2 regions of the Microbulbifer sp. ABF4_148 genome follow, and region 2 is predicted to be linked to the other one. Evidence: predicted binding sites of a transcription regulator. Region 2 holds the regulator's gene; the other holds the start of a gene.
The links. Region 2 encodes FNR, which switches genes on or off when oxygen is low (the NO sensors DNR and NnrR bind a similar motif). Its sites were predicted from a motif close to TTGATNNNNATCAA; they were not measured.
Positions count from the first base shown of each region.

Region 1: the regulator FNR is predicted to act here: its motif matches at 8,609-8,622, upstream of ACXAD0_RS01405 (oxygen-binding di-iron domain-containing protein).

Region 1 covers NZ_JBSWUI010000001.1:340,812-355,498, reverse strand. Annotated here, with positions in the region: gene rho (transcription termination factor Rho) at 158-1,417, shown strand; gene ACXAD0_RS01445 (RNA recognition motif domain-containing protein) at 1,690-1,959, shown strand; gene ubiD (4-hydroxy-3-polyprenylbenzoate decarboxylase) at 2,139-3,602, shown strand; gene ACXAD0_RS01435 (helix-turn-helix domain-containing protein) at 3,775-4,245, shown strand; gene ACXAD0_RS01430 (hypothetical protein) at 4,459-5,067, shown strand; gene ACXAD0_RS01425 (hypothetical protein) at 5,249-5,575, shown strand; gene ACXAD0_RS01420 (DUF1287 domain-containing protein) at 5,647-6,243, shown strand; gene ACXAD0_RS01415 (hypothetical protein) at 6,409-6,690, shown strand; gene ACXAD0_RS01410 (hypothetical protein) at 6,758-7,567, shown strand; gene ACXAD0_RS01405 (oxygen-binding di-iron domain-containing protein) at 7,758-8,522, opposite strand; gene ACXAD0_RS01400 (tetratricopeptide repeat-containing sulfotransferase family protein) at 8,689-10,269, opposite strand; gene ACXAD0_RS01395 (TonB-dependent receptor) at 10,381-12,633, opposite strand; gene ACXAD0_RS01390 (heme biosynthesis HemY N-terminal domain-containing protein) at 13,178-14,419, opposite strand; gene ACXAD0_RS01385 (uroporphyrinogen-III C-methyltransferase) at 14,416-14,687, opposite strand, start outside.
Region 2 covers NZ_JBSWUI010000001.1:1,330,006-1,344,692, reverse strand. Annotated here, with positions in the region: gene glyA (serine hydroxymethyltransferase) at 1-716, opposite strand, end outside; gene ACXAD0_RS05855 (hemerythrin domain-containing protein) at 1,233-1,799, shown strand; gene fnr (fumarate/nitrate reduction transcriptional regulator Fnr) at 1,837-2,586, opposite strand; gene hemN (oxygen-independent coproporphyrinogen III oxidase) at 2,677-4,080, opposite strand; gene ACXAD0_RS05840 (OmpW/AlkL family protein) at 4,177-4,860, opposite strand; gene ACXAD0_RS05835 (hemerythrin domain-containing protein) at 5,105-5,689, shown strand; gene ACXAD0_RS05830 (SpoIIAA family protein) at 5,735-6,154, shown strand; gene mmsB (3-hydroxyisobutyrate dehydrogenase) at 6,201-7,100, opposite strand; gene pulA (type I pullulanase) at 7,417-9,951, shown strand; gene ACXAD0_RS05815 (enoyl-CoA hydratase/isomerase family protein) at 9,989-11,092, opposite strand; gene ettA (energy-dependent translational throttle protein EttA) at 11,655-13,319, shown strand; gene ACXAD0_RS05805 (CDGSH iron-sulfur domain-containing protein) at 13,479-13,670, opposite strand; gene katG (catalase/peroxidase HPI) at 13,863-14,687, opposite strand, start outside.

The DNA.
Region 1 (14,687 bases), 990 kb from region 2:
TTGTTGCAGGCAGTATCAGAGTTCCGGATTATTCGCGCACCCGGTTATACACGGGCATGACTCGGTTAAAAGCGAGCTTTTCGATTTTTAAGTCCCTCCCAATACTCCCGGCGCGTCCGCGCAAGCTGGAAAAAGCAACCTCAATAAAGCAATTGGTATGAATCTATCCGAATTAAAAACAAAACCTATTGAAGAATTGATTGAAATCGCCAAGGGCATGGGCCTCGAGAATGTCGCCCGCTCGCGCAAGCAGGATATTATTTTCAATATCCTCAAGCGCCACGCGAAAAGCGGTGAGGACATCTACGGTGATGGTGTTCTCGAAATCCTTCAGGATGGTTTTGGTTTTTTGCGCTCCGCCGATTCTTCCTACCTGGCGGGCCCGGATGACATCTACGTTTCCCCCAGCCAGATTCGCCGTTTCAACCTGCGTACCGGTGATTCCATTTCCGGCAAGATCCGCCCGCCCAAAGAGGGCGAGCGCTATTTTGCGCTGCTCAAGGTCAGCGAAATCAACTTTGATAAGCCGGAAAACGCGCGCAACAAGATTTTGTTCGAAAACCTTACGCCGCTGTTTCCCAATGATCGCCTTACCCTGGAGTGCGGCAACGGTTCTTCCGAGGACCTGATTGGCCGGATCATCGACCTGGTGGCGCCGATCGGCAAAGGGCAGCGTGGCCTTATCGTTGCCCCGCCCAAGGCGGGTAAAACCATCATGTTGCAGAACATGGCGCAAGCCATTACCCGCAACAACCCCGAGTGCCATCTGATTGTTCTGTTGATCGATGAGCGTCCGGAAGAAGTGACCGAGATGCAGCGTTCCGTTCGCGGTGAAGTGGTCGCGTCTACCTTCGACGAGCCGCCAGCGCGCCACGTGCAGGTCGCCGAGATGGTGATCGAGAAAGCCAAGCGTCTCGTAGAACACAAAAAAGACGTGGTCATCCTGCTGGACTCCATCACGCGTCTGGCGCGAGCCTACAACACCACGGTGCCGAGCTCTGGTAAGGTACTGACCGGTGGTGTCGATGCCCATGCACTGGAACGCCCGAAGCGTTTCTTCGGTGCTGCGCGTAATATCGAAGAGGGCGGTAGCCTGTCGATTATCGCCACAGCCCTGGTTGATACCGGTTCAAAGATGGACGAAGTGATCTTTGAGGAATTCAAGGGCACCGGTAACATGGAGCTGCAACTGGATCGCAAGATCGCCGAGAAGCGCGTTTACCCGGCCATCAATGTACGCCGTTCCGGTACCCGTCGCGAAGAGCTGCTGATGCCTGAGGGCGAGCTCCAGCGCGTCTGGATCCTGCGCAAGTTGCTGCACGATATGGAAGACTTGGCCGCAACCGAGTTCCTGATTGACAAGTTGAAGGACTTCAAGACCAATGATGAGTTCTTCCTGTCCATGAAACGAAAATAATTTTGATTTATCCTCGGGCGCTGTATCAGGCGCCCGAGTCATATTCGGGTTGAATCTGACGATGATTTCGACCGGATATAGTTGAAAAGGCGATATCGCCGGCATATAAAGTTCCACAGCGTGGCGCTGATATGTGATACGCCCGACCCGGATTGGCCCAAGCCCGCAGGTGACTGCTGGTAACAGGGGTTAGTCTCAGCTGGAGAGCCTCGTGGTGCTGGGCCTCCAACTGTGAATTGAACGACAGCCCACAACGTTAGTGAGAACTTTTTGTGAATATTTATATTGGAAACCTGGCCTACGCGGTAACTTCCGACGACCTGCAGGATGCATTTGGTGCGTTCGGAGAGATCTCTCGGGCTACTGTCATTACCGACCGTGAGACTGGCCGCTCTAAAGGCTTCGGTTTCGTCGAGATGCCTAACGACGATGAAGCACGTAAGGCGATCGAAGAAATGAACGACCAACCGCTGTCTGGCCGCAACATTCGTGTGAATGAAGCCAAGCCGCGCGAAGATCGTCCGCGTCGTCCGCGTTACTAAGACGGTCGCTCGCTGAGCGTTCGATCTTCAACGGCCCGTAGCCTTGGTTGCGGGCCGTTTCTCCATCCCGCCCCTTGTCAACGCTTATCCGGCTGACGGATACGTAGCGTTCCCCATTTTGTCGTTCCTGCTTTACACTGCGCGTTGCACCAAAATCCCCCTGCAACTGCTGAGCTGGAATGAAATACAAAGACCTGCGCGACTTTATCAAGCTGCTGGAAAAGCGCGGCGAGCTAAAGCGCATCAAGCACCCCGTAGACCCTAATCTCGAAATGACAGAAATCGCCGACCGTGTGCTCCGCGCTGGTGGCCCGGCCCTGCTGTTCGAAAATCCAGTGGGTTTCGATACCCCGGTACTGGCCAATCTGTTCGGCACTGCTGAACGCGTGGCGCTGGGCATGGGGCGCGAGCATGTCAGCGAGTTGCGCGAAGTGGGCGAGCTGCTCGCCTTCCTCAAGGAGCCGCAGCCCCCGGAAAACCTCCGTGACGCGTGGGAAAAGCTGCCGGTATTCAAGCAGGTGCTGAACATGGCCCCCAAGGTGGTCAAGGGCGCTCCCTGCCAGGAAATTGAGCTCAGCGGGGATGAGGTCGACCTCACCCAATTACCGATCCAGACCTGCTGGCCCGGCGATGCCGCGCCATTGGTGACCTGGCCGCTGGTGATTACCCGTGGTCCGGAGAAGAAGCGCCAGAACCTGGGCATCTATCGTATGCAGTTGCTCGGCCCGAATCGGCTCATCATGCGCTGGCTGTCCCACCGTGGCGGCGCGCTGGATTTCCGCGAATGGTGCAAGCGTAATCCGGGTAAGCCCTACCCGGTGGCTGTCGCCCTGGGGGCGGATCCGGCCACCATTCTTGGTGCGGTCACGCCGGTACCCGATACGCTGTCAGAATACGGCTTTGCTGGGCTGCTGCGCGGTGACAAGACCGAGGTGGCGGAAGCCAAGCTCAGTGACCTGCAGGTGCCGGCCAGTGCGGAATATGTACTGGAGGGCTTTATCTATCCTGATGATATGGCCGATGAAGGTCCCTACGGCGACCATACCGGCTACTACAACGAAGTAGATCGTTTCCCGGTATTCACCGTGGAGAAAATCACCCACCGCAAAGACCCGATCTACCACAGCACCTATACCGGCCGTCCACCGGACGAGCCCGCCATTCTCGGTGAGGCCCTCAACGAAGTCTTCGTGCCCATCCTGAAAAAGCAGTTCCCGGAGATTGCCGATTTCTACCTGCCGCCCGAGGGCTGCTCCTACCGCCTGGCGGTGGTGACCATGAAGAAACAGTATCCCGGCCACGCCAAGCGCGTGATGATGGGCGTCTGGTCTTTCCTGCGGCAGTTCATGTACACCAAGTTCGTCATTGTTACCGATGACGACGTGAATGCGCGGGACTGGAAAGACGTGATCTGGGCCATGACCACCCGGATGGACCCGGCCCGCGATACCACCATGGTGGAAAACACGCCTATCGATTACCTCGATTTCGCCTCGCCGGTCTCAGGTCTCGGCTCCAAGATCGGCTTTGATGCCACCAACAAGTGGGAAGGCGAGACTGACCGCGAGTGGGGTGAGCCCATCGAGCGCGATGCCGACGTGGTGAAAAAGGTCGATGAGATGTGGGGCAAGCTCGGGTTGTAATGCTGCTGCCAGAATTTCGTGTCAGTCGGGGAAGGTCGACGTACGAGCGAGAGGAGTCGGGCGTCGAATTGGTCAAAAAGTGTGCTGTCGGGTCGATTTCGGGTGAATGACGTGGCCGACATTTCGTCTTGAACGTCAGAATCCGGTTCGACTGATAGCAAGAGATAGAACTGTGTATCTTAAACAATTAAGAAAACGTCGAAAGTGGACACAAGAGCAGCTCGCCGCGCTCAGCGGGCTGAATGTTCGTACCATTCAGCGAATCGAGAGCGGCAAGAAACCTGGTCTTGAGTCCCTGAAATCCCTTGCTTCAGTGTTTGAGGTTGAAATATCAACATTGGAACAGGAGATAGGTGTGATAGACAAAACAACAAAAGAATGGAAGCAATTGCCGCTGTTATTCCGTATGAACTTTATCGGCTCCGAGTTTGGTTGGCTCGGACTGTCCAAGCGGGAAGATTGGGTAAAAGGAGAAAAGCAGGTCGTGCTCCTTTCCCTGATATTTGCATTGGGCCTGTTCGCGGCAATGGTCGTCCAGGGTGAATACAAGCTCGAAGCGTTCATCGGACCATTGTGGATGATGGTCATCGCTTATGGTATTGCTAATATCATTCGGGCGGGGGACCGCTACGAAATCTGGTAGCACATCACTACCGTGACAGGGGCTTTCGAAGCTAAACACCGGTTTTGTGTCATCTGCGGTGAACGCTTTTTATACAGGCCGGTGCACTGCGTCGATCGTCCCTGAACAGGTAGCCAACGGTCGCCATGGCGACCACAAAAAAACATAAGGGTCGCAATTGAGGTCTTAACAGGCGGCTGCCTGCTTAATGTCCGAGCATTTAACGGGGAAGTCGTGGACTATTCGAAATATAGCATTCAGGAGCTGAATGAGAGTTTAAGAAGTATCGATAAAGATGCCTATCCGGAAAACTACCAGGCGCTACTCGCCGAACTCGAAATAAGGCGTCCCGAAATCGAATCGCTGAGAAAAGAAGAACAGGAAGCGTTTTCTATTTCGATTGATCAGCGACTAAATCTATTGAGCTGGCTGCAGATGGCAACATGTGCAGCGTTCCTTATCGTCGCTCTTCTATTTGTTTTTCGCGGTAGCGACTCGATTGGAGTAGCCATTTATCTGGCAATTGCCCTATTCAATGGCGTTGCCGGTTATATGCTCATGAAGCGAAAGTCTTTAGGCTTCGAAATATCCTATATCAATCAGGTTCTGCAGCTGGTTACATTGAATACGGGGGCCATGTTCTATTCCTATACTGGCCTCGGCAGTCTGCTGGTTGGCGTACAGGGTCAAATATTTTTTAATTTATCAGTGATCAATCCCGATTTTCGGCTGTATTTTGGCGAGGATCTCGGAGGCTTCGGGGTGGGAATCGATTTGATCGCGCTATTCTTCATCTGGGTGCTGAATTCTTGCCGCGATAGAGAAGAGCAGGCATCTAGCTGAATAAAGTTTACAGTCACTCCGCTCGGTCAAGGAAAAGCGACGAGCGTTGGCAACGTAGCAATGATCCGCAGCTGCGCAATACCGTGGGTCGCACCGTAACGCGATAAGACCAGGTCGCCTGATCAACAAGAAGCGTGTGGGGCACTTTGCGTGGTGGGTCTAGATACAGGGAGAAATTACAGTGGATAGTAAAGAAAAATTGGCGGGCTGGGGGCTGGCGATCCATGCTGCTATATCCCTCGCCGCTGTTTCCATCGCATTTGTGGTGTTCTACCTTTTCTTTCACAGCGGCCTTCCAGATTTCATGGTCTGGGTGTTTGTTGGCTTTATGGGGGCGCTAATACTCATTAACAGTATTGGTCTCGCTGCGGGTATCGGCCTCATACAGGATAGCAGTGGGCCGCATTCTCTCGCCATTCCCTATTCGGTGTATTGTTTGATCAACTTTCCGTTCGGCACTATGGTCGGGTTCTTCTATCTCTGGGTCTACTTCGAAGGCCGAAATTAAGAGGCGTCAAATCGCATCACAGCAATACAGTCAAGGGTGCCCGTCGAGACCCGTAGCGAGGGCGTGTACACATGAAAAAACTACTGGCTTTAGTGTTGTATTGGGTTTCACTGAGTGGCATTGCCGGCGAATTTGAGTCCGATCTGGTTGACGCGGCTATAGACAGGACCCAGAGTGAGGTTACCTATGACGGAGCCTACTTTTCGATTGAGTATCCCGGTGGTGATGTCCCGGCGCATATTGGCGTCTGTACCGATGTGGTCATCCGCTCCTATCGGGCGATTGGCGCTGACCTTCAGGTGCTGGTCCATGAGGATATGCGGGATAACTTCGCGCTCTACCCGTCGAAGAGAATCTGGGGGCTGACGTCCACCGACCGGAATATCGATCATCGTCGCGTGCCCAACCTACAGGAATTTTTTTCGCGACACGGGAAAGTCCTGCCGATCTCCCGTCGACAGCAAGATTACCGCCCCGGTGATATCGTGACCTGGAGATTACCCGGGAATCTGCCACATATCGGCATCGTAACTGACAAAATTTCGCCTGCCAGCGGTAATCCGATGATTGTCCACAATATCGGCGCAGGGCCGGTGCTGGAAGATATGTTGTTCGCCTATGACATTACCGGGCACTATCGATATGTGCCCCCACACTATAGGGACTGAGATCGCCTGCAGTGCCGATTCCGCACAGGCGAGTACATTGATAGGGATGACGATACCGTGAAATTGTGTGCTTTTGCGTTTGCTGCGTTCTTGCTCACTGGGTGTGCCACGCACAAATATGCTGTTGAGCTTCCCGTCATATTGCCTGTCGAGGGCGAGAACATTGTGCATATGGATAGGCAGGAGTTTGGGGGGGAAGTGGATTTGCCGTCTGCCAAAGTCTCATTCGAATTTGCAGGTCGTCGAGAAGCACCTCCGATGATATTTGCCTGTGGCGGGGTTGTTGGCGTTGACTCAGATCCCGGTCTCGCCGTACTGGAAAATGCCGACCTGGTTCTGGCGCTGACAGGCATGCGCGATCTATGGATTCCGATCAATGGCAAACCGACCCGGCTCTACTTGTTCGACATCAAGGTGCCGTCAGCAGCAAAGTCATTCGAACGCTGACTCACTAAAGTGAATGTCTAGGGAAGCGCGCTATCGAAGCTGCCATTTCTCTTAGGGGAACGGGGACATGTTTGGACTGTTCAAGTCAAAGCCGTTGATTTCCGATGAAGATCGGCAATTTCAGGTTGATACGTTTAAGTGGCTGTTGACCCATTTCGGTGGTGATGACTTCTATCAGGAAACGATCCTGGTGCTGCCAACCAAAGCGCACTTCCCCGATAGTGTAACCTCCGAGCAAGAGGCGGTTGAATCCACGTTTGCGCGCGTCAAAGACTATGCGGGGATGTCAGAATGGAACTGTCTTCTGGAACGCCAGGAGGTGGGGCCGGACCCTCGTGTGGCAGAGTTCCTGACGATTCAAAATGTCCCTGCAGAACCTCTTGGCACATTCTCCATGAATGACAGTAACGATGTCATCATCTCCTATCATCCAGATATCGTGCGTAATCCGACCAACCTGGTGGCAACCTTTGCGCATGAGTTGGCCCATTACCTGACGGGTGGCTGCGAGGATCCACCCCCGGGTGGATGGGAGAATTGGGAGTTTGCCACGGATATCGCCGCAGTATTTATGGGGTTTGGCATTTTTATGGCCAATAGTGCGTTCTCTTTTCGGCAGTATCAGAGTGCGGGCGCCATCGGTTGGCAGACACAGCGCAATGGCTATTTGTCAGAAGCAGAGTACGCCTATGCTCTGGCAGTTTTTTGCGCGCTAAAAGGGTTGGATCCGAAATCGCCGCTGCCTTATCTTGATAGAAATATCAGGAAACTTGTATCACGGGCGAACAATGAGATTCGCGCGATGGATGTCATACAGGAGATCTTGTCTGCAGATTTGCCGGCAGCAGCTGTGCGTTCTACTGCCACACGCCGATAATAAAAGGATCAGCCGGCTCCCTGGTGGCAAGCCGCGATAAGCTCGTTCACGGTGTACAACTGATCACTTTGTACAATTTGGTGATCGACGTCTAGGGCCGGTATACCAACCGTGCTGTTGGTCGGTCAGTAAGGTATGACGCTGTCCGGGCGCCGTCAATCATGCGGCGCCCTCCTAAAAGACCATGTGGTTATAGCAGGTCCACCCCGCACTCCAGGCTTTCGAACCAGTCCAGAAATTCTGCCACCTTGTCCTTGCCAATAAATGGCTTTCCGTGTTGCGGCAGAATCATGTCCACATCCAGTACGCGGATACGGTTGACCCACTCACGGCAGGCCCGGTTGCCAGCCATGTAGCGTCGATGGAACTTTTCCATGCGGGGAATATGCGCGGCCATATCCTCCACTGGCAGGTGATCCTGTCCCGGGGTGATTGCCGCCCCCACGTCGCCGGAAAACAGTGCTTTGCTGATCGGGTCGTAAAAGTGGAAGTTGCCCACTGAGTGGAGAAAGTGCGCCGGTATGGCTTCGAAGCTGGTATTGCCCAGGGCAATTCGCCCACCCTCATCAGGCAGCTCAATCATACGATGGTTCAGCGACGCGTTCATCTGGCCCGCGACGAAGCCGGAAACCAGATGCGGTAAAAACCGTGCCCACAATTTGGAGGTCACAACCCTGCAGTCGGTATGCATCAGCCAGCGTGGCAGGGACGCAATGATATCCGGGTCCTGGTGCGACGCGCAGACGTAGCGCAGGGATTTCAAGTCGATGAGCTTGGAGAGCTCGAAGGACAGCGCACTGTACGTAAGGTCACCGCCGGGATCAAACAGGGCTGCTTCTCCGTGATCGATAATGACGACCTGATTACTCGGTATCGCTTCTCCCTCCACCAGTCCAGTCACGAACAGGCAAATATGATCGTTGTTATCGTATAGTTTTATGATCTGTTGGCTCATCGCACTGCGCCCTTGAAATCCTTGAGTGGGAAGCGTCATTCTTCCGTGGAAAAGGCGCGATCATACGGGGCGGCGGCAGAGGAAGATTGATCCAGATCAAGCGGGCAGCGCGAATGGGTTTCGGGTTGTGTGGGCGCGCCAACAAGCGGGAGCGCCCCGTATAAACTCAGTTCAAGTCAATGCCCGCAGAGCGTAGTGCGTGCTGAAGTGGCTCCAGATGGCTGGCGAAGTGATGCCAGCGGCCTACAGAGCGGCTGTGCATAGGCTGGCGAACCTGGGAGGCGCTCGCGGTAGCGGCAGCGGCTGTACCGCGATGAAACTCGAGGCAGGCTGCTTCGAATGGTAGGTCGAGTTTGTCGAGGAGTGCCCGGGTCTGCTGCTCCTGCTGTTGCACCAGCGTGTCGTAATGCACTTCGATCAGGCGCTCACCCAGTAGCGCCCGCCAGTGTTCCATCAGGCGATGGTAACCGATGTAGTAGGTCGCGAGTTCGTCGAGATCGTAGGAGAAGGGGTGTGCATCGGCGAACAGTTGCTTGAACATGGCGAAGCAGCTGTCCATCGGATCGCGGTAGACATGCACCAGGCTCGCGTCGGGAAATGCTTTGGCCAGCAGGGGCAGGTAGACAAAGTTGTTGGGCAGTTTGTCGGTAAAGCGAGGGTGCGGGTCGCGCAGGTAGGCGATCTCCTGGCGATAGCTGTCGGCGAGTACCTGGGGCGATACGGACGCTGCCTGTGCGGCAATATCCGCACGGAACAGTCCGGTGGCGCGTACGCCGGTTTGACGCTTGACCGCCAGTGGCCATTGCGCGAGTTCACCGAGGGACTGCACCTGTGAATGGCTGCCAATAATGCGTTCCACCAGGGTGCTGCCTGAACGCGGCATCCCGAGGATAAAGATTGGGGCATCTGCTTGGCTGGCGTCTGCCGCCGGAATGCGGTCGAACCACTGTTGATCGAAGTGTGTCGTGAGCGAGTCGAACAGCGCTTTGTCGTCGCTAGCGGCGTACGGGATACGCTGGCGTTGTAACGCGGCGCCTTTGCGGTAGTGGTGCCAGGCGTTATCCCACTGTTGCAGGTCTTCATATTCTTTGCCCAGCGCATAGTGCAGGTAGATACGATCACTGTCTCTGGTAGCGCTATCTAACAGCTGGGTTTTCATCGCGCCGCAGTGTTGCTCATCACTGGCTTTCCTGGCTTTGGAAAGCTGCCAGTGGCTGCGGCTATGGGCGGGGTTCAATTCGAGGGCCCGCTCCAGATTGTCGGCCGCACGTTCCTCTTCGCCCACGAACAGTTGGATGGCGGCGGCGTTGGACAGGATGTTGATGTCGGTGGGCGCCAGTTTGGCGGCCCGGCGCACCAATGGCTCCGCCTTTTCCTGCTTGCCGATATGGCTGTAGACGGTGGCGAGCAGGTCGAGCAGTTTGGGATTGTCCAGTGACGTCGCATTGGACAGGTCTGCTTCCTGTTCTGCGTCGGCGTGTCGGCCGGCCTGCACCAGGCAACGCGCGCGCTGGATGCGGGCGTCTGCGCGGCCGGCATCGATCTTGAGCACGGTCTCGAAGGCGCGCAAGGCAATGTCCAGTTTGCCACCTTCGGCGGCGGCGAGCCCGAGCACCAGATGGGCATCGGGCTGGTTGCGGTCGCGCTTGAGGATCTCGATGCACAGCGCGGTGGCGGTGCGCCAGTCGCGTTTGGCCATGGCTTTGCGCACGGTTTGCAGCATGGGTGCGATTTCGGTACGGGTCATCGGACGCCTCGGGGTTACCGGCACATGCCGGTCTGGTCTGGGATCACTTTATTATCGGGCATAAAAAAGCGGGGCCGAAGCCCCGCTTAACCATCCTGTGAAGGAGACAGGTTAGAACTCGTAGGACACGCTGGCACCGATGGTGCGCGGCAGGCCGACGTAGTGGAATTGACCGCGCTCACCGTAACGGCGTGCACTGCGGCCACCCACGTAGTAGTACTCGTTGGTGAGGTTGTCGGCGAACAGCGACGCGCGCCACTGGTCGAGACGGTAGTCCGCGGACAGGTTGAACAGGGTGTAGCTGTCCAGCTGTTCGTTGTCGTTGAAGCTGCCGAGGCTGTTCAGGCGTGTCTGGATCTCATCCTTAAAGTAGGCGTTGCCGCGCAGGGTCAGCTCACCCACCGGTACTTCGACGGCGTAATCCACCGCCACATTGGCCTGCAGATTCGGTACACCGGGGAACGCATCGCCGTCGAAACCGCCGATTTCCGGCGCGTCGCCTTTCAGGCCATGGTCGTAGTAGGTCACCCACGCGTTCACACCAAGGCTGTCGGTAACGGCGGCCTGGGTAGACAGTTCGATACCGTCAATCTGGCCCTGACGGGCATTGCCGGTGATGTTGATGGCTGCCAGCTCGGACTTGGCCGGTACCTGCAGGTCGTTCCAGTCGATGCGGAAGATGGCGCCGTTGAAGATCACGCGGCCATCTGCCAGCGTGGTGTGCCAGCCCAGCTCGTAGTTCACTGCGGAGTCGGAGGTGAAGGCCTTCTCGCTGTCGAGCAGCTGCGGGCCGATATTGGTGCCGCCGCGGCGGAAGCCCTCGGCTGCAGTAGCGTACAGCATCACGTCGTCGGTGAAGTTGTAGGCGGCATTCAGCTTGAACACGGTGTCGTCGATTTCGGATTTGCCGGAATCACACTCGGGCACGACTTCGTCGCGGGTCCAGTACCAGTACACCGGCAGCACAGTACAGTCGTAGGCGATGTCCTCGGTTTGTTCGAAGTAGCGCGCACCCACGGTTACCTGGAGCTGCTCGCTCGGGTGGAAAGTGGCTTCACCGAACACTGCACGCTCTTCAAAGGTGCTGTCGCTATAGGCCCAGTATTCGACTTCGCCGTAACCGGTATCGATGCCGGCCCAGTCCTGGTAGCCCGGTGTGAACTCGCGGGAGGAGCCGGTGCCTTCGTTTTCCTCATAGTACACACCAGCGATCCAGTCGAGCCACTCGGGGGAGTTGGCGTCGGTGGACAGGAAGCGGGTCTCGTGTACGAAGGCTTCTTCTTCGTCTTCTTCCAGGGTGTAGGCAGAGAACTCGGGGAAGTCACAGTAGCCCGGCCAGATGTCGACGCACAGCAGGTCGGTCTGGTCGCGGTTGCCCTCGCCCTCGTACTGGGCGATCGAGGTGGTGGAGAAGATCTCGACCGCGTCGGTGTTCCAACCGAGCTCGACGTTGTACAGGTCATCGCGGTTATCGCGGACTTCCAGATAACGCAGCGGGGAGCTGTACTCGTCACCGGTGTAGCCCAGGTTGACGGCGTTACGGCCACCGGCCTGCTGGTCCTGCAGGTAGTAGCTGAACTGTGCGTGGAAATTGTCGGTCGGCTCCCAGCGCAGCGCGGCGCGTACAGACGTGGTCTCTTCGGTGTTGCTGTCTTTGACCACGCGGCTGTCATTGCTGACGCCAGGTTCGGTCAGTACGTTCACATAGTCCACGAAGCCCGCATCGTCGACCATGTTGGCGGAAACGCGCAGCGCCAGGGTGTCGGACAGCGGCAGGTTGAGGATGCCGGTAATGTCGGAAGACAGGCTGTCGCTTTCACTGTTCTGGTACAGCTCAGTGGTAACGGAGCCTTCAACGGCTTCGGTGCTCGGCTTGTTGAGGATGTAGCGCAGGGTGCCGCCCATGGCGCCGCGGCCGTACAGGGTGCCCTGCGGGCCACGCAGGACTTCAACGCGCTCGATATCGACCAGCTTGAAGTCGATCAGCAGCGGCGTGTCGTTGACGTAGCGGGAGATGATGTCACTGCCGCCCTGGTTTTCTGCCGCCTGCAGGCCGCCCACGTTCATGCCACGCAGGGTAACGAGGCCAGTGCTGCGGGCACCGGAATCAATCATCTGCATGCCCGGGATGAACTGGGACATCTTGCTCAGGTCGTCGGCGCCAATGTTCTTAATGGCTTCGCCGGTGACGGCGGTGATGTTGTAGGGAATCTCCTGAATGGATTCGGCGCGGCGGCTAGCGGTAACCACCACTTCTTCCAGGGTTGCGGAGGGCTGCTCGCTTTCCTGGGCCTGCAGGGCCAGGGGCGCCGCGGTGGTGGCGGCAATCGCAAGCGCGATGAGCTTCTTGTTGTAGTGGGTCATAAGGCTACCTTTTGACTTCTCGTTAATGTAAGCGTTGGAAAGGTTTGTTTCCCCAAACGCCCCATGGGTAACCGCGCAAGGGCCGGGCGGCTGAGACCGCTGGTCGCCACGGCGCGAAGGCTTGCAGCCATGCAAGACCTGAGCCAGATACCTGGGGGAAGGGAGGTTTGTTATTGCTACAAAGGAAAAACACGGGAGTCCGCCGCTGGTTGAATACTTCTTCTGTGGGCAGGCGGAAATTTGTTACCGGCAACCCGCTATCGCACCGCGATAGCAGTCACTTAATTGTTAAACCACTCGCTGAGATGGAAGTCGCAAGAGCGACGGCGCAGGGGCCGGCCTGTTGCGATCTCGATGATGGTGTCGGAGATGAGCTGGTAATGCATGTCTCAGGTTTTACTGCAATCCACCGGGGGGTGCAAGCGAGTTGCGCAACTCTCCGGTCAACAGGCGAAGATCGACAAGTTTTGTCGAACAATGGCAGTTGAGTCAGGTTCACCAGGCGGCAGGGGGAGAAGAGAGCGGACGGCTGATGCTGGCGAGATCAGCCGTGCGCTTCCAGTGCGGGTTTGTCGTCGCTGGGGAGGGGCAGGTCTGGCAGGGTGCGCACAGCACTCATCAGGCCATCCCGATACAGGCGATCGGCCTCAGATTTTTCTCCGAGGGCATTGCACAGGCGCGCCAGTTCCGCCGCGGCCGTCGGCTCGGAGCGCAGGAGCAGGCTCTTCTCGAAATACTGCCGGGCTTTGCCCCAGAGTTCATTGCGCAGGCACAGGCGACCGAGGCAGGTCAGCAGGTCGGGGTTTTGCCCGTATTCTTTCAGCCAGCCCTCGGCGACGGTGAGCTGGGCGGCGGCATCCGCGCCGGTCAGGCGACCGTACAGTTCGGCCAGCTCGGCGCGCCACTCGCGGTTCAGTACCCAGCGCAGGTTTTTCTCTGCTCCCTCGTCATCATTAAGCAGGTGCAGTTGGCCGGCATATTGTCCGCGCAGCTGCATGTTGCGTTGCCAGCGGCCACTGAGCGCATTCCAGGCGCTGTGGAGCTGATCGAGGTCCTTGCGCTGCGCGGCGGCCTTTAATTGCTGTTCATAGACTTCCAGCTCGAGTTTTTGCAGTTGCTCTTCACGCATATTGCCGTGCTTATCCAGTTCCGGCAGCAGCTTGCGCAGTCGCTCCCAATCGCCCAGCTGATAATAGGCCTGCTGGAGCAGTTGCAGGATGGCGGGGTGGTGGGGCTCGAGCTGGCGGGCGCGCTCAAGGCTGGCGATACACTGCTCATAATGCTTGTCGAGGAGTTGCATGCGCGCCTGGGCCAGGGCAACGGCGAGATGGCTGTCGCCCTCGACCGATTCGGCTTTGGCCAGTAGTTCGTTGGCCTCGTCACGGTAACCGAGCTCGAAGGCGCTGCGTGCCGCGGCCAGATAATTGATTAGCGGCGCGTCCGAGCGGGGGGCGCTTTTCAGCAGCTGACGCCGCGCCCGCGCCCAGTTGCCTTCCATAAATTCCACCAGGCCGCTGGTCATCCGGCGGCGCGCGACACGAGTGCGGCCAAAGCGCACCCGGCTGATACTGCCGGTAAAGGCGCGGAACAGGCTGCGCAGCAGCCAGATCACCAGCAGAATACCCAGCACCGCCGCGGTCACTGCCCCGATGGCCACCCAGATGTTCATCTCGATGCGTTTACCCGCGATCGCCACCAGCATATAGCCGGGGTAGCTGCGGATCATCTCCGCGAGAAAGGCGCCGAAGAGTAGAAAAGCGAGGGCGGAGAACAGGAAGCGCTTCACGATGCGTTCTCCCCGCTGGTGCCGGTGCTGTGCAGGCGGTCGATGTAGTCGCGCAGGGCTTTTTGTGAAGCATTCAGCGGTGGTAGCTCCGAGCGGATATTTTCATTCGCCAGCGCTTCGAGCTCGCTGACCAGGACGTCGCGCTGATTGTTGGCGATGGCGTAATCCAGTAGCAGTTGTTTCGCGCGGTTGAGGGCGTCCTTGTACACGGTTGCGTCTTCACGCAGCACCGCCAGTTCCGCCTGTTCCATGTTCAGGCGCAGACTCT
Region 2 (14,687 bases):
ATACCGCCGCGCGGACCGCGCAGGGTTTTGTGCGTAGTACTGGTGACAACGTCGGCGTAAGGCACAGGCGTCGGGTATTCACCGGCGGCAACCAGGCCAGCAACGTGGGCCATGTCGACCATCAGGTAAGCGCCCACTTTGTCGGCGATCTCGCGGAAACGTGCCCAGTCCATTACGCGGCTGTATGCGGAGAAACCGGCGACGATCATTTTCGGCTTGTGCTCGAGGGCCAGGCGCTCGACTTCTTCGTAATCCACTTCACCGGTTTCGGTGTTGAGGCCGTACTGCACCGCGTTGTAAATCTTGCCGGAGAAGTTCACACGCGCACCGTGGGTCAGGTGGCCACCGTGGGCCAGGCTCATGCCCAGAACGGTATCGCCCGGCTCGCACAGCGCCTGGTAAACCGCAGAGTTGGCCTGCGAACCGGAGTGTGGCTGTACGTTGGCGTAATCGGCACCAAACAGCTCTTTGGCACGTTCGATCGCCAGTGCCTCGACTTTGTCCACATATTCGCAGCCGCCATAGTAGCGCTTGCCTGGATAGCCTTCGGCGTACTTGTTGGTTAGGGCGCTGCCCTGCGCTTCCATCACCAGCGGGCTGGTGTAGTTTTCGGAAGCGATCAGCTCGATATGCTCTTCCTGGCGACGGTCCTCATCCTGGATGGCTTCCCAGATGTCCGGATCGTAGGAGGCGAGAGTGACTGACTTATCAAACATGGTATTCCCTCAATCTATCGGGCTGCGGTTCCCGCGCCACGGGCTCGGCGTATTCCAGCCGGCGAGCGGCAAAACGGGTCTGAATATGGGGTACAACTGTAGAAAGGCGCGCATTGTACACCAACTAATTCCGGGCTTGTTGTTGAATTACACGCCCTTCTGCGTCACCGCCACCCACCGCCAATAGGGTGAAAAATGACCGATTACTCGCGCGCAGTTCCGTAATCCGGGGCCACCGTGCCATCCCACGCCGGCACAATGTGCTCAATCTCTCGCCACGGCGAGCAATTGCCGCGCTTCCCCACCCTGACGCCATAAACGTCTCACCCACTGCTACATTTGATGAGCTCTGGAGTTCCGCTGCGCCAGCGAAATCCCAGCCAGTGACTGGCGCGTATACGGAATACCAGGTCGACGACCCTCTGGTGCAGTTTTTGGTGGGTGTCACCAGCTCAGGCGGCCGCGATGTCAGCGGTTCCGGCCAGCCATCAACAATCACGGCGGATGGAGTCAGCGATGGATAGCATTTACACCCAGTTGTGTCGGGATCATCAGAACATGCACCGGGTTCTCGACACGTTTGAAGAACTTCTGGCAGATATGACGCGGGAAGACCGCGACCCCGCCACTCTCTCCCTGCTCCTCGACACCCTGGACTACATCGCCACTTACCCGGACAAATGGCACCATCCGGTCGAGGATGTCATCTTCTCCGTGCTGCTGAACAAACCGGATATCTCGCCAGAACCGATCCTGTGGGCGCGGGACGACCACCTGCAGCTGGCCAAACAGACCAAGGAACTCAAGGAACTGCTCTACGCGGTAGCGCACGACTGCGCCGTCGACCGGGATCACCTGCAGGCCGCTGCCGACCGCTACCTGAAGCACCAGCGCGAGCACATGACACGCGAGAACCGCACGGTGTTCCCACTGATGGAGGAATTCCTGACCGAGCAGGACTGGATGGCCATTGGGGAAGAGCTGGAGGAGCGCACAGACCAGGTGTTCAATCCGGCCATGCGCTGTCAGTACGATGCCCTGCAGGAATATGTGAATAACAGCCGATCGGCCACCGCAGTCTGAACAATCCACAGCAATGGGCGCACGCCCCGAGTGCGGTTTAGCCGTTCAGGGAGCGCCCCATTTCATTCTCATCACACACATGGGTGCCGGCCAGCTCGCTCAGGGCGAGCAGGTCGAGGATCTCCACCGAGCGCCCGGACACCTGAATCAATCCATCCTTCTGGAATGCGGTGAACAGGCGGCTGACCGTTTCTGCAGTCAGACCCAGATAGTTAGCGATATCCGTGCGCGGCATCGACAACACAAAGCGATTGGCAGAGTAACCCCGGCGGGCATAGCGACTGGAGATATTCACCAGTAAAGCCGCCAGTCGGGCATTGGCCGCGCGCTTGCCCAACAGCAGCAAGATTTCGTTTTCCTGGCGCAGCTCTTCAGAAAAGATCGAATAGATCTGCTTCTGCAGCGCCGGCACCTCCAGCGCCAGCTCCTCGAGCCGGGCGAACGGCAACTCGCATACACTGCTGTCTTCGAGGGCACGGGCAAAGCTGGGGTGGCTACCGGTGCTGTAGGCATCAAGACCGAGCAGCTCGCCCGGCAGGGAGAAATTGGTCACCTGTACATCGCCATCGGCGGACAGTACGGACGATTTGAAACTGCCGGAGCGGATCGCGTACAGGTTGTGAAAAGAGTCCCCGGCACGGTAGAGGGCCTCGCCGGCTTTGACCGAGCGTTTACCGCCCGTCATGGTCTCCAACCGCTGTAAATCAGACTCGGGCAGGCCTGCAGGCAAGCAAATCCGCCTGACTGCACATTCACTGCATTTCACTGCTGTTGAATCCCGACTCATTTTCTCGTCCCGTGGGTACCTGAACTACCGCTATTGTACCGGATCCGGGCCCGGGGTTGTGCACCCCCAATCGCGGACGCGGGTTTGCTGTTACAGCACGCGCGAGTAGCGCCGTGGGGTGACTTTGCCATCGTTTGCAGTTTCATCATTGAGATAGGCATCAAACGCGGATGCCGCGTTGCGAGCAAACCAGCGGCCGCGTGCGGTCAGCCACAGCCGGTGGCGGTCCTCGCCGACCAGACCGTCTTCGATCATCGGCTGCAACCGCGCGCGCTCCCGCGCAAAACACACATCGAATGGCTGGCCGATCTGCCGTGAGACCTCCCGCTTGTCCAACTCCATACGGCACATCAGGGTCATAATCAGCTGCTGGCGTAACCGGTCATCTTCGCTGAGAGACCAGCCACGGAATGCCGCGCTGCCCTGTTCCTGTATAGCGGACACATACTCTTTGACCCGGTGGTGATTCTGCCAGAAGCCATCGGCGCTATAGCTAATTGCGGAAGCGCCCAGCCCGATCAGGGCATCCGCAGGCATCAGGGTATATCCCTGGAAATTGCGTTTTAACTCGCCGCGAGAAGCCGCGCGAGCGAGCTCATCCCCCGGCAGGGCAAAATGGTCCATGCCGAGAAACTCGTAGCCGGCTTCGCCCAGCATTTGCACCGCCGCGCGCTGCATGGCAATTTTTTCTTCAGCCGATGGCATGGCATCGGTATCGATCAGCCGCTGCGCCTTGAAACGCTCCGGCAGGTGCGCGTAGTGATACAGCGCGATGCGGTCCGGCGACAACTGTAAAACCCGCGCGACGGTTTCGCGCAAACTGTCTTCACTCTGGTGTGGCAATCCGTAGACCAGATCATAGGAAATCGAGGCAAAGCCCCGCTGTCGCGCGCCCTCGGTAATGGCCGCAACCGTATCCGCATCGCAGACCCGATTGATCGCGCGTTGCACCTGCGGGTCAAAATCCTGAATACCAAGACTCAGCCGATTAAAACCCAGTGCCCGCAGCGTATCGAGCGATTCAATGTTGAGACTGCGCGGATCCGCCTCGATGCTGTATTCCACACTGTCATCATGACGCAGCTCAAAAATCTGCCCCAGGCCCTCGATCAACCGGCGCATATCCGTGTCGGTCAGGAAGGTGGGCGTGCCACCCCCCAGATGCAACTGGGTCACCGGCGCCTGAGCCACACGATCACGATACCAGCGAGCCTCTTCCAACACGCGATCGAGATAGCTTGAGGCCAGGCCATACTGATTGGTGATGACTTTGTTGCAGGCACAGAAGTAGCACAGCGAATGGCAGAAGGGGATGTGCACATACAGCGACAGACTGTCGATCGTTTGCAATGCGTCCCACGGCCGGATCGTCCCGTCGAGCGGCACAAAGCGATCGGCGGTAGGATAAGACGTGTAGCGCGGACAGGATCCGCTATAGCGCGACAGCATCTCGGTGGGAAAAGCCAGGTCGTGTTCGCCGGTGTGCTGGATCATGATGCTTCTTGCCTGTGCAGTAATCCGGGCACGAGGCCCGGATAAGATTGTTGCGCCCGGCCCCCGATCAGAGAACCGGTCATTTGGGTCGCGCTGTTAGAAACGGTAGCCAAGCCCGGCCATGGTCACCAGCGGATCCAGTTCCACGTCCGCAGTCACTTTACCCACACCCGGCACCCGGACAGTGGCTTCGGTATCGATATCCATCCACCACACGGCAACATTGAACAACCAGCGCTGGTCCGCACCGAAGACAAAGTCGACCCCGGCTTCGAGCGCCACACCGGTGGAGTTTTTCAGGGACAGGTCCGCACCGCCGGTTGCGCCCAGGCTCGCGAAGACAGCATTGGCCTGCCCGCTCACTTCTTCTTCAAAGAAGGCGGTGTAGTTCAGGCCGGCACCGACATAGGGCTGCACCTTGGAAGACGGCGACAGCGGGTAGTACTGCAACAGTACAGTGGGCGGCAGATGACGGGTTTCGCCCAGGTCAAAGGTTTCCCCCAGGCCGCTCACCTCAAGGTCATGAGTGAAGGGGCTGGCAGCCACCACTTCAACGCCCCAGTGGTCACGGAACATATATGTCGCGGTCAGACCCAGCGCCGTCCCGTCATCCACCCCTGCCGCAGTTCCGTCCAGAACGGTACCGGACAGCGCCAGCGCCGAGGAACTCACATCCGGGCTAACGGTTGCGGCGCCGGTACGCAACAACACGCTACCGGACTCATAAGCGAGCGCGGGGGCAGACAGAAGGAGGGTGGCCATGACGGCGAGCATTTTCATAGGATTCTCCAGATTCCTTACTGAGTAATTCGACCCGATCCGTTGGTTCAGTGGTCGGGACGGGCGCAGAGTAACTGCGCGCCCCCCTCCACAAATTGATCCACATCAACGGATCGTCAGCTGCCGCCATTTGATCCGACGCAGGAAAACAGGCGCCGACAAACGCGACGGACTTGATCCAGGTCAAGGGAGTCCACCCCCCTCGGCCTACCATCAGGGAAAAGCCATCAGCGGAGGCAAGCCCATGCACCCTCTATACCGACAACTGTGCCGCGATCACCGCAATATGCAGCAATTGCTACAGGCGATGGAGAGATTGCTCGCCGACCTCGACCGGCGTGATCGCGACCCGGCCACTCTGGGCCTGATTCTCGATGCCCTCGATTACATCAGCACGTATCCGGATCGCTGGCACCACCCGCTTGAGGACCTGGCCATGCAACACCTGCAGGCCATACCGGGTGCAGACCTGGCACCGATCAAGGAGATTCAACAGGAGCACCGTGACATCGCCGAGGCGACCCGGCGCATGACGACCCTGTTTTATGCTGTGGCCAATGACTCCGCGGTAGAACGCTCACAACTGTTTGGTGCCACCCAGAAATACCTGGAACTGCAGTGGGGCCATATGGACAAGGAGAACCGCCACCTCTTCCCGCAGTTTGAACGGTTGCTGGAGGCGGAAGACTGGGACCGGATTGGTGAAACCCTGAAACTGCAGGCGGACCCTCTGTTCGATACCAGCCTGAAGCGGCTGTACGAATCACTGCACCATTACGTCACGCACGTTCCGGTCGACCCCATTGAGGAGCAGCGCGCAACGGCGTAACGCAGCGGCTACAGCGGAATGTAAGATGGAAAAAAGGAGCGCACCATGAGCAAGGCAAACCGACATGGCCTATCAATTGGCATTGAGCGAGTAGACAGCGAATTCTTTTTGTACCTGCGTATTATCGGCAAGCTGACCCATGCAGACTACGAGACCATTAACCCGCTGCTGGAAAGCGCACTGGCCGCCGTGGAACACCCGCAGGTGAAAGCATTGGTGGATATCAGCGAGCTGGAAGGATGGGAGTTACGTGCGGCCTGGGATGATTTGAAGCTCGGCCTGCGCCACGGCAAGGACTTTTGCCGCATCGCCATCCTCGGCAATAAAAACTGGCTGGCGCTGGCAACCAAAGTCGCCGACTGGTTTACCGCTGCCGAACTGGAACACTTCGAGCAACGCGATGCGGCGCTGGAATGGCTGCAAAAAGCTACCGCCAATCACAACACCACAACGGCCAGCGCCTGAACCTCGCCCTGAATTTATCCGGCGGTCCGATTAGTGCTGACTTCGATCAGTTACCGACGGGCCGCCGGAACAGGTTCTGGATACTGGAAAAATCCAGGCGCTGGTTCACGGGATCGCCGCCGTGCAGCTGATACAGGTTTTTGGCCAGCGCACCGAGCGGTGTGGAGGACGCACTGCCCGCTGCCGTATCCATCGCCAACCCCAGGTCTTTCAGCATTAATGCCACCGAAAAGCCTCCGGCATAATCGTGGCTGGCAGGCACCCCTTCCATGACACCGGGATAGGGATTGTATTTTTCCAGCGACCAATTACCACCGGAGCTGGCCTTCATGATGTCCGACAATACATTGGGGTCGAGACCATTATCGACGCCCAGCTGCAAAGCTTCCGAAGTGCCGATCATATGAATCGCCAGCAGCATGTTGTTGCAGATCTTGGCCACCTGCCCACTGCCCGCCGGGCCCGCATGGAAAATATTCGCACCCATGGCCTCGAGCACCGGTCGCGCCCGCTCAACCGCTTCCGCATCCCCACCACACATAAAGGACAGGGTTCCCGCTGCCGCCGCAGCCGTACCACCAGAAACCGGCGCATCGACAGCGGCAATCCCGCGTTCACCGGCCGCCGCAATCACCTGACGGGCATCACTGGCAGCGATGGTAGAGCAATCGATCAATAACGCATTGTCATCCATGGCCTGCAGAAGACCGCGCGCGCCCAGATAAAGCGAGCGCACCCCGTCCCCGCTGGTCAGCATGGATAACACCACATCGGCGCCCTCCACCGCATGGTGAGCACTTTCTGCAGCGATGCAGCCATTCAGGACAGCTTGTTCGAGGGCAACCGCCGCGAGATCAAACGCACGTACCGTAAAGCCGTTCTTCACCAGGTTTGAGGCCATCGGCCCACCCATATTACCGAGGCCAATGAACGCTACTGTCTTCATCCGCATCATCCCTTTTGTCATTGTTAGTTTGCCTGCCGCCGCTATTCCCTCTCACGGATGCATGGACCCCGCATCAAAGAAGCCAGGCCAATACTTTGCAAAGATACGCCGGGTAGCCGGCAAATTCATCTTTTCCACACCGGGAACCCGTGCTCCAGACGATCAATGGGACTTTCGAACTACGCCCCGGCGCAGGGGGATGTGCCCGGTTCCAGCCCGGCACTAGTCTGGACCCTGCGGTGAAGGCCGATCGAAGCCCCAGTTGTGTCATGAAATTCGACCAATAATTCCAACAAAATAATAACGGTACACAGCGATGATCAACCCCACAGATGGTGGTCGAACCCGACTACCGGCACTCTCCTGCCTGCTTATTACTCTCTGTTCCGCCAGTGCTTCGGCAGAGTGGTACTTTCGCGGCACCCCCAATGGCTGGGAGACCGATGCCATGACAGCCGTCGGCGGCACCCAATATGAAACCTGCCAGACCTTTGCCGCCGGCGACGCTAATGGCGGCCCGCGTTTCAAGATAGACCGCTATGGCAACTGGCAGGAAAACTACCCCACATCAGATTACGGGGTAGAAGCCGGCAAAAATTACGCAATCACTTTCTACAGTGACAGCAAATCCATTCAGGTGACGGAAGTTGCCAGCTGCGATTCGCCAGGTGGCTACCAGAGTAATTTCCCCGGCCTGTTTTTCCGCGGAACCCCCAATGGCTGGGGCACCACAGAGCTGGCACTGGTCGACGACAACACCTGGCAGGTGCAGGTTAATTTTGATGGCCAGGCAAACCAGCGCTTCAAGCTCGACGTCAACGGTGACTGGAGCTGGAACTATGGTGACAATGGTGCAGACGGCACCCTCGAGCAGACCGGTGCAGATATCTATACCGCGGTCACCGGCGACTACCTGCTTACCGTCAACGATACCAACCTGAGTTACACGCTGGAAAGTGTCGCCTGCAGCAGCAACTGTGGTGGAAACGTGGAGGCCCTCGGCGCAATCTACAGCGCAACCGAAACCCGCTTCTCGCTCTGGTCCCCGGACCACAGCGATGTGCAGCTGGTCCTCGATGGCCAGAGTTACCCGATGAATAAAGTCCCCGACAGTAACGGCCTGACCGACGTGTATTCGGTTGTCGTCAGCGGCGACTGGAAGCTCAAGCCCTATTACTTTGTGGTGAACGGCAACTCGGTACGCGACCCCTACGGCCGCATGGTGGAACCCAACACCAATAACAATATCGTGATGGATCTGGACAGTACCGATCTGCCCGGTGGCTGGTCGGCGCGCCCCGCCATGAACGCCCGCGAGGATGCCATTATTTACGAGGTACACGTCCGTGACTTCACTATCGCACCGGAGTCCGGTGTAAGCAGTGACAAACGCGGCAAGTTCCTCGGCATGGTGGAGAGTGGCACCACCTACAATGGCGTCGCCACCGGTATCGATCACCTGAAGGAACTGGGCGTAACCCATGTGCAGTTATTGCCCTCTTATGATTTTGGTTCCTGTCCGGATGTGACGGACAACACCTGCTACAACTGGGGCTACGATCCGCGCAATTACAGCATCCCGGAAGAACGCTATTCGCTGACGCCGTTCGATTACGAAAACCGCGTGCGCGAGTTCAAGCAGATGGTGGATGCATTCCACAAGGCCGGCATCCGCGTGATTATGGATGTGGTGTACAACCACACCTACGCCAAGGAAATGTTCGAACCCATTTCCACCAGCTACTACACCCCGACGGACCTGTCCGGCACCGGCAACAGTATTGATGCCAATGTGCCGATGGTGAGTCGCATGATTCGCGATTCGCTCGAGTACTGGGTGGAGGAGTACAACATCGATGGATTCCGCTTCGACCTGATCGGGATCTTCGATTACGACGAAGTGGAAGAATGGGGCACGCACCTGAACGCTACCTTCCCCGACAGAAACCTGCTGATCTACGGCGAACCCTGGAACGGTTACGCTTCCGATCCACGCGAGCTGGAGCGGGTACGTCTCGGCACTATCGGCCGTATTCATGAAGCGCGCGTAGGTGTGTTCAACCCCAAATTCCGCGAGGCGATCAAAGGCCAGAACGACAACGGCGGCTGTAACCCTGGCGATTGCTATGCCTTCAACAACAACCCGGACACCTGGCGGATTGAAGTCGGCAGCCGCGGCGCATTGCGCTACAGCAACAATGCCAATACCAACATCGATTTGTGGGATCCGATGTTTGCCATGGACCCGGAGCAGAGCATCAACTATGTATCCGCTCACGATAACCTGAGCCTGCGTGACAAGATTTTGCAGTGGGCGGACCTGAACGGTGTCAGCCGCGATAGCGGTTACCTGCGACGTATCCAGATGTTTGCCAACGGCATTGTGCTCACCAGCCAGGGCATTCCATTCCTGCACGGCGGTGTGGAACTGATGCGCGACAAACAGGAAGACCACAACAGCTACAAATCACCGGATGCAATCAACCAGTACTATTGGAGCTGGAAAATCGACAACGCCGATGTGTACGACTACTACCGCGATGTGATTGCGCTGCGCCGTGCACACCCCGCGTTCCGCCTGACCACCTGGGACGCCGTTAACCAGCATGTGACCAGCAACCGCCCGCGCTATGGGGTGGTGGTCAATCACATTAACGGTGCCGCGGTAGGCGACAGCTGGAGTGAAATACTCGTGATCTACAACAGTGCCGATAATTACACCCACAGCCTGCCGGCGGGAGAATGGAAGGTGGCAATGGAGAAGTCAGATCCCGCCGCAGGCAACGGGCGCGTGGTTTCCGGTTCGGTAGTGGCAGAAGGCACCGCCGTAACGGTGCTCTACCGCGACTAAACCGCAGTCCGCTACACAAACCCATGAAATAGGCCCGCTACAGATCTGCCAGCGGGTTTTGTTCCCAGGGCGCTGCAAAGCAGCGCTCAATATCTTCACGGGTAACTTCTGCGAGTGTCGCCGGCTGCCATTGCGGCTGGCGATCCTTGTCGATCAGCAAGGCCCGCACCCCTTCCTTCACCTGACCGTTGCTACACATGTTTACCGCCAGTACCAGTTCCATGCGCAGGACTTCTGCCAGGGATAGATGCCGGCCGCGTCGCAACTGCTCCCACACAATCCAGGCCGTGAGTGGGCAACCCGCCTGCATCGTGGACGAAGCGCGCTGCAGCCATTTGTCATCACCGCTGTAGGCAGCAATATCGGCATAGACTTCCGGCAGGGTCGCGCCGTCGGTCAATTCCTGAATGGCGTCATAGTGATGACGCAGGTTGGATGCCGGCTGATCCGCACTCGCCATCTCCAGAGACTGCACTTGCTTGCTGACCAGCACATGGTTGTTGTCAATATCCGCAGAGAAGTCGAGTGCTGCCAAACCGTTCAGCAAGGCAGCTTTACGATCACTGGGCAACAGCCGATCCGCCATACCACAGTAAATGGCATCACTCCCATTGAACTGGGCGCCGGTCAGGCCGAGGAACAGTCCGGTACGCCCGGGCATACGGTTGAGAAACCAGCTGCCGCCTACATCGGGGAACAAACCAATGGTGATTTCCGGCATCGCCATGCGCGTAGTTTCCGTCACAATGCGATGACTGGCACCGTTCATAATGCCGATACCGCCACCCATCACAATGCCATTGCCCCACACCACGATCGGCTTCGGGTACTGATGAATGCGGTAATCGAGGCGATATTCGTGGGTAAAGAAATCGGTAATAAATTCACCGGCCCCCGGCGCGTCGTAACTGCCAGACTCCCGATGCAGGGCCACCACATCGCCACCGGCACACAGCGCCTTCTCGCCAGCCCCTTCAATCCAGATACAGGCGACACTGTCGTCATGCTCCCACGCTTCCAGCTGTAGCCACAGGCCATCAATCATTTCCCGGTTAAGGGCATTGAGGGCCTTGGGGAGGTTGAGGGTCAGTTTGCCGATCGGGCCCTGACGTTCGACGATAAGAGGCAAATCCTGGGTCATTCTGCTTCCCGCTTGTGTTATTTGCGGCAAAGTTAAACATAGATAATGGGGTTATGGCATTACCATCTCCAGCCGTAAGCGATTGTTCATTCCCAACACAGCCAGACCGGTGGCGGCGTAGCGGCGGGGGGACTCTCTTCGAAACCGCTATGCATACATCCCTGTAAGCTGCGTCGGCGACGTCCCTGTCGCCGACGCTTTCGAAGAGAGTCCCCCCGCCACTCCGCCTTAAATCCTACCAGCAGACTCCGTAGCTTATTGAAACCAACAACCCTCCAGAGAAGGCGCTGGTTTCGGGAACACTCTGCGAGACCGTCTGCGGCCAGGACGGCCGCAGCCGAGCCTCCATGGATGGGTTGAGGGGGGGGGCGCCTAGCTCGAGTCTCGCAGAGTGTTCCCGGAATCATCGCCGCCACCGAGCTGCCCGAGCATCCGTAAAGCACAACCAGCCGACCACCAACAGGCCACAATGTCCAAAAAAGGGCATTAACAATGCAGGTTGCAGTTTCCGACCAACCTGCTAACTTGCGCGCAAAATCTGATCGACTGGAATTGAGCGCTAATGGCTGAATACGTATACACAATGAACCGCGTGGGCAAGGTTGTTCCGCCCAAGCGGGAAATCCTGAAAGATATTTCCCTGTCCTTCTTTCCTGGCGCAAAAATCGGCGTACTCGGCCTGAACGGTGCGGGTAAGTCCACGCTGCTGCGGATCATGGCTGGCGTCGATCAGGACTTCAACGGTGAAGCCCGCGCCATGCCTGGCATCAAGGTGGGCTACCTGCCGCAGGAACCCCAGCTGGACCCGGGGAAAGATGTGCGCGGCAACGTCGAAGACGGCGTGCGTGAAGCCATCGATGCCCTGCAGGGCCTGGAGCAGGTCTACGCCGACTATGCCGAGCCGGACGCCGACTTCGACGCGCTGGCCAAAAAGCAGCAGCAGTTTGAAGACGTGATTCAGGCGTGGGACGCCCACAACCTGGAGCACCGTCTGGAAGTCGCTGCCGACGCGCTGCGCCTGCCGCCGTGGGATGCGGATGTCACCAAACTCTCCGGTGGTGAGAAGCGCCGTGTGGCCCTGTGTCGCCTGTTGCTGTCCCGCCCCGACATGCTGCTGCTGGACGAACCGACCAACCACCTGGATGCGGAATCCGTATTCTGGCTCGAGCGCTTCCTGCACGACTTTGATGGCACCGTGGTGGCCATTACCCACGACCGTTACTTCCTCGACAATGTTGCCGGCTGGATTCTGGAACTGGACCGCGGCCACGGTATCCCCTGGGAAGGTAACTACACCACCTGGCTGGAGCAGAAAGAGAAGCGCCTGGAGCAGGAGCAGCGTGGCGAACAGGCCCGCGCCAAAGCCATGCAAAAGGAACTCGAGTGGGCGCGCCAGAACCCCAAGGGCCGCCAGTCCAAGAACAAAGCACGCCTGTCCCGTCTGGAAGAAATGCAGTCGCAGGAATTCCAGGCCCGCAACGAGACCAACGAAATCTACATTCCGCCGGGTGAGCGCCTGGGCGATAATGTGATTGAGCTGAATAACGTGAGTAAGGCCTTTGGTGATCGCCTGCTGATCGACGACCTGTCTTTCCGTGTACCCAAGGGTGCGATCGTGGGTATCGTCGGCGGTAACGGCGCCGGTAAGTCCACCCTGTTCCGCATGATCAACGGCGCCGAGCAGCCGGATTCCGGTGAGATCAAAATCGGCGAGACCGTGCAGATCGCCAGCGTCGACCAGAGCCGCGAAAACCTCGACGATAACAAGACCGTGTGGGAAGCCGTATCCGACGGCCACGACATGATCAAAATCAACAACTACGAGGTGGGTTCACGCAACTACATCGGTCGCTTTAACTTCAAGGGTAGTGACCAGCAGAAGCGTGTCGGCGAACTCTCCGGTGGTGAGCGCGGCCGCCTGCACTTGGCATATACCCTGAAGCAGGGCGCCAACGTACTACTGCTCGACGAACCCTCGAACGACCTCGATATCGAAACCCTGCGCGCCCTGGAAGAAGCCCTGCTGAGTTTCCCCGGCTGCGCCATGGTAATTTCGCACGACCGCTGGTTCCTCGACCGTGTTGCCACCCACATCCTCGCATACGAGGGAGACAGCAACGTGGTGTTCTTTGAAGGGAACTACACCGAGTACCACGAAGACTTTGTAGAGCGTATGGGCTCCGATGCAACACCGCACCGCATGCAGTACAAAAAGCTCAAGACCTGATCCCTTTCGGGACTTGACCTTCTGACCAAGCAAAAAAGCCAGCCCCAAGGGGCTGGCTTTTTTCATTGCACGATTCATCTCTATACGAAGTAAACGATGCACAACGGCGGGCCGAAGCGGCCGCTGCAGTTACCGGCGTCGCATAGAAGACACTACCCCTCAGGTTTTATGACTTCCATCGCATAGCGGTGGCGTGCCTGTCTGCTTACAGCCGCAGAAGAAGACTTTTTTGCTTTCGGTTGCTTCATATTTTACCGGGCTAAAGTCACTGCCCTTGTGGGACCCATCACAGAAGGGCTGGCTCTCACTTTTTCCACAGGCGCACCAGAAATAGCACTCTCCCGCCGTCACTTCTACGGCATATGGGGTGTCGGATGCTCGCTTTGGATCAGTCACTGGTCACGCTCCTCTATTCGGGCCCATTCGGTGCCATGCTCTATAAGCGTAGCCATATTCGCGCTTGCTGAGACTCTAATACCAATCGAATAGTCGTCCAATAAAGAGGGCGGCCAATGGCCGCCCTCTTCCGGTTTCCTGTGAACCTTATCCTTTCAGGTCAAAGCGATCCAGGGTCATCACTTTGTGCCACGCTTCAACAAAATCCTGCACAAACTGCTGGCCATTATCATCTGCCGCGTAAAATTCGGCGACGGCGCGCAACTCAGAGTTGGAACCAAACACGAGGTCTACCGGCGTCGCTGTCCACTTCACGGCATTGCCATCGCGATCACGCCCCTCATACAGACCTTCCTGCGTTGTGGATTTGCGCCACTGAGTGGACATGTCCAACAGATTCACGAAGAAATCATTGCTGAGGGTACCCGGACGATCGGTGAAGACACCATGCTTTACATCACTGTGGTTGGCACCCATGGTGCGCAGGCCACCGATGAGAACGGTCATTTCCGGAACGCTAAGGGTCAGCAGGTTGGCGCTGTCGATCAGCATATCCACCGGTGCCAAATGCGCTTCGCTGCTGTAGTAGTTCCGGAACCCATCTGCATTGCGCTCCAGGAAGGCGACAGACTGCACATCAGTCTGCGACTGCAGGGCATCGTTGCGGCCCGGTGCAAACGGTACGCTAACGTCATAGCCGGCATCTTGCGCCGCCTGTTCGATGGCCGCTGCACCGCCCAGCACAATAATGTCGGCCAGCGAAACCTGCTTGCCACCACGTGCGCTGCGGTTGAAGTCCTGCTGGACCTTTTCCAGTCGTGCCAACACTGCTTCGAGCTCTACCGGGTTGTTCACCGCCCAGTCACGCTGGGGTGCCAGGCGGAGGCGTGCGCCATTGGCACCACCGCGCATATCGGTACCACGGAAGGTGGCTGCAGATGCCCAGGCGGTACGGACCAGTTGCGGGATGGT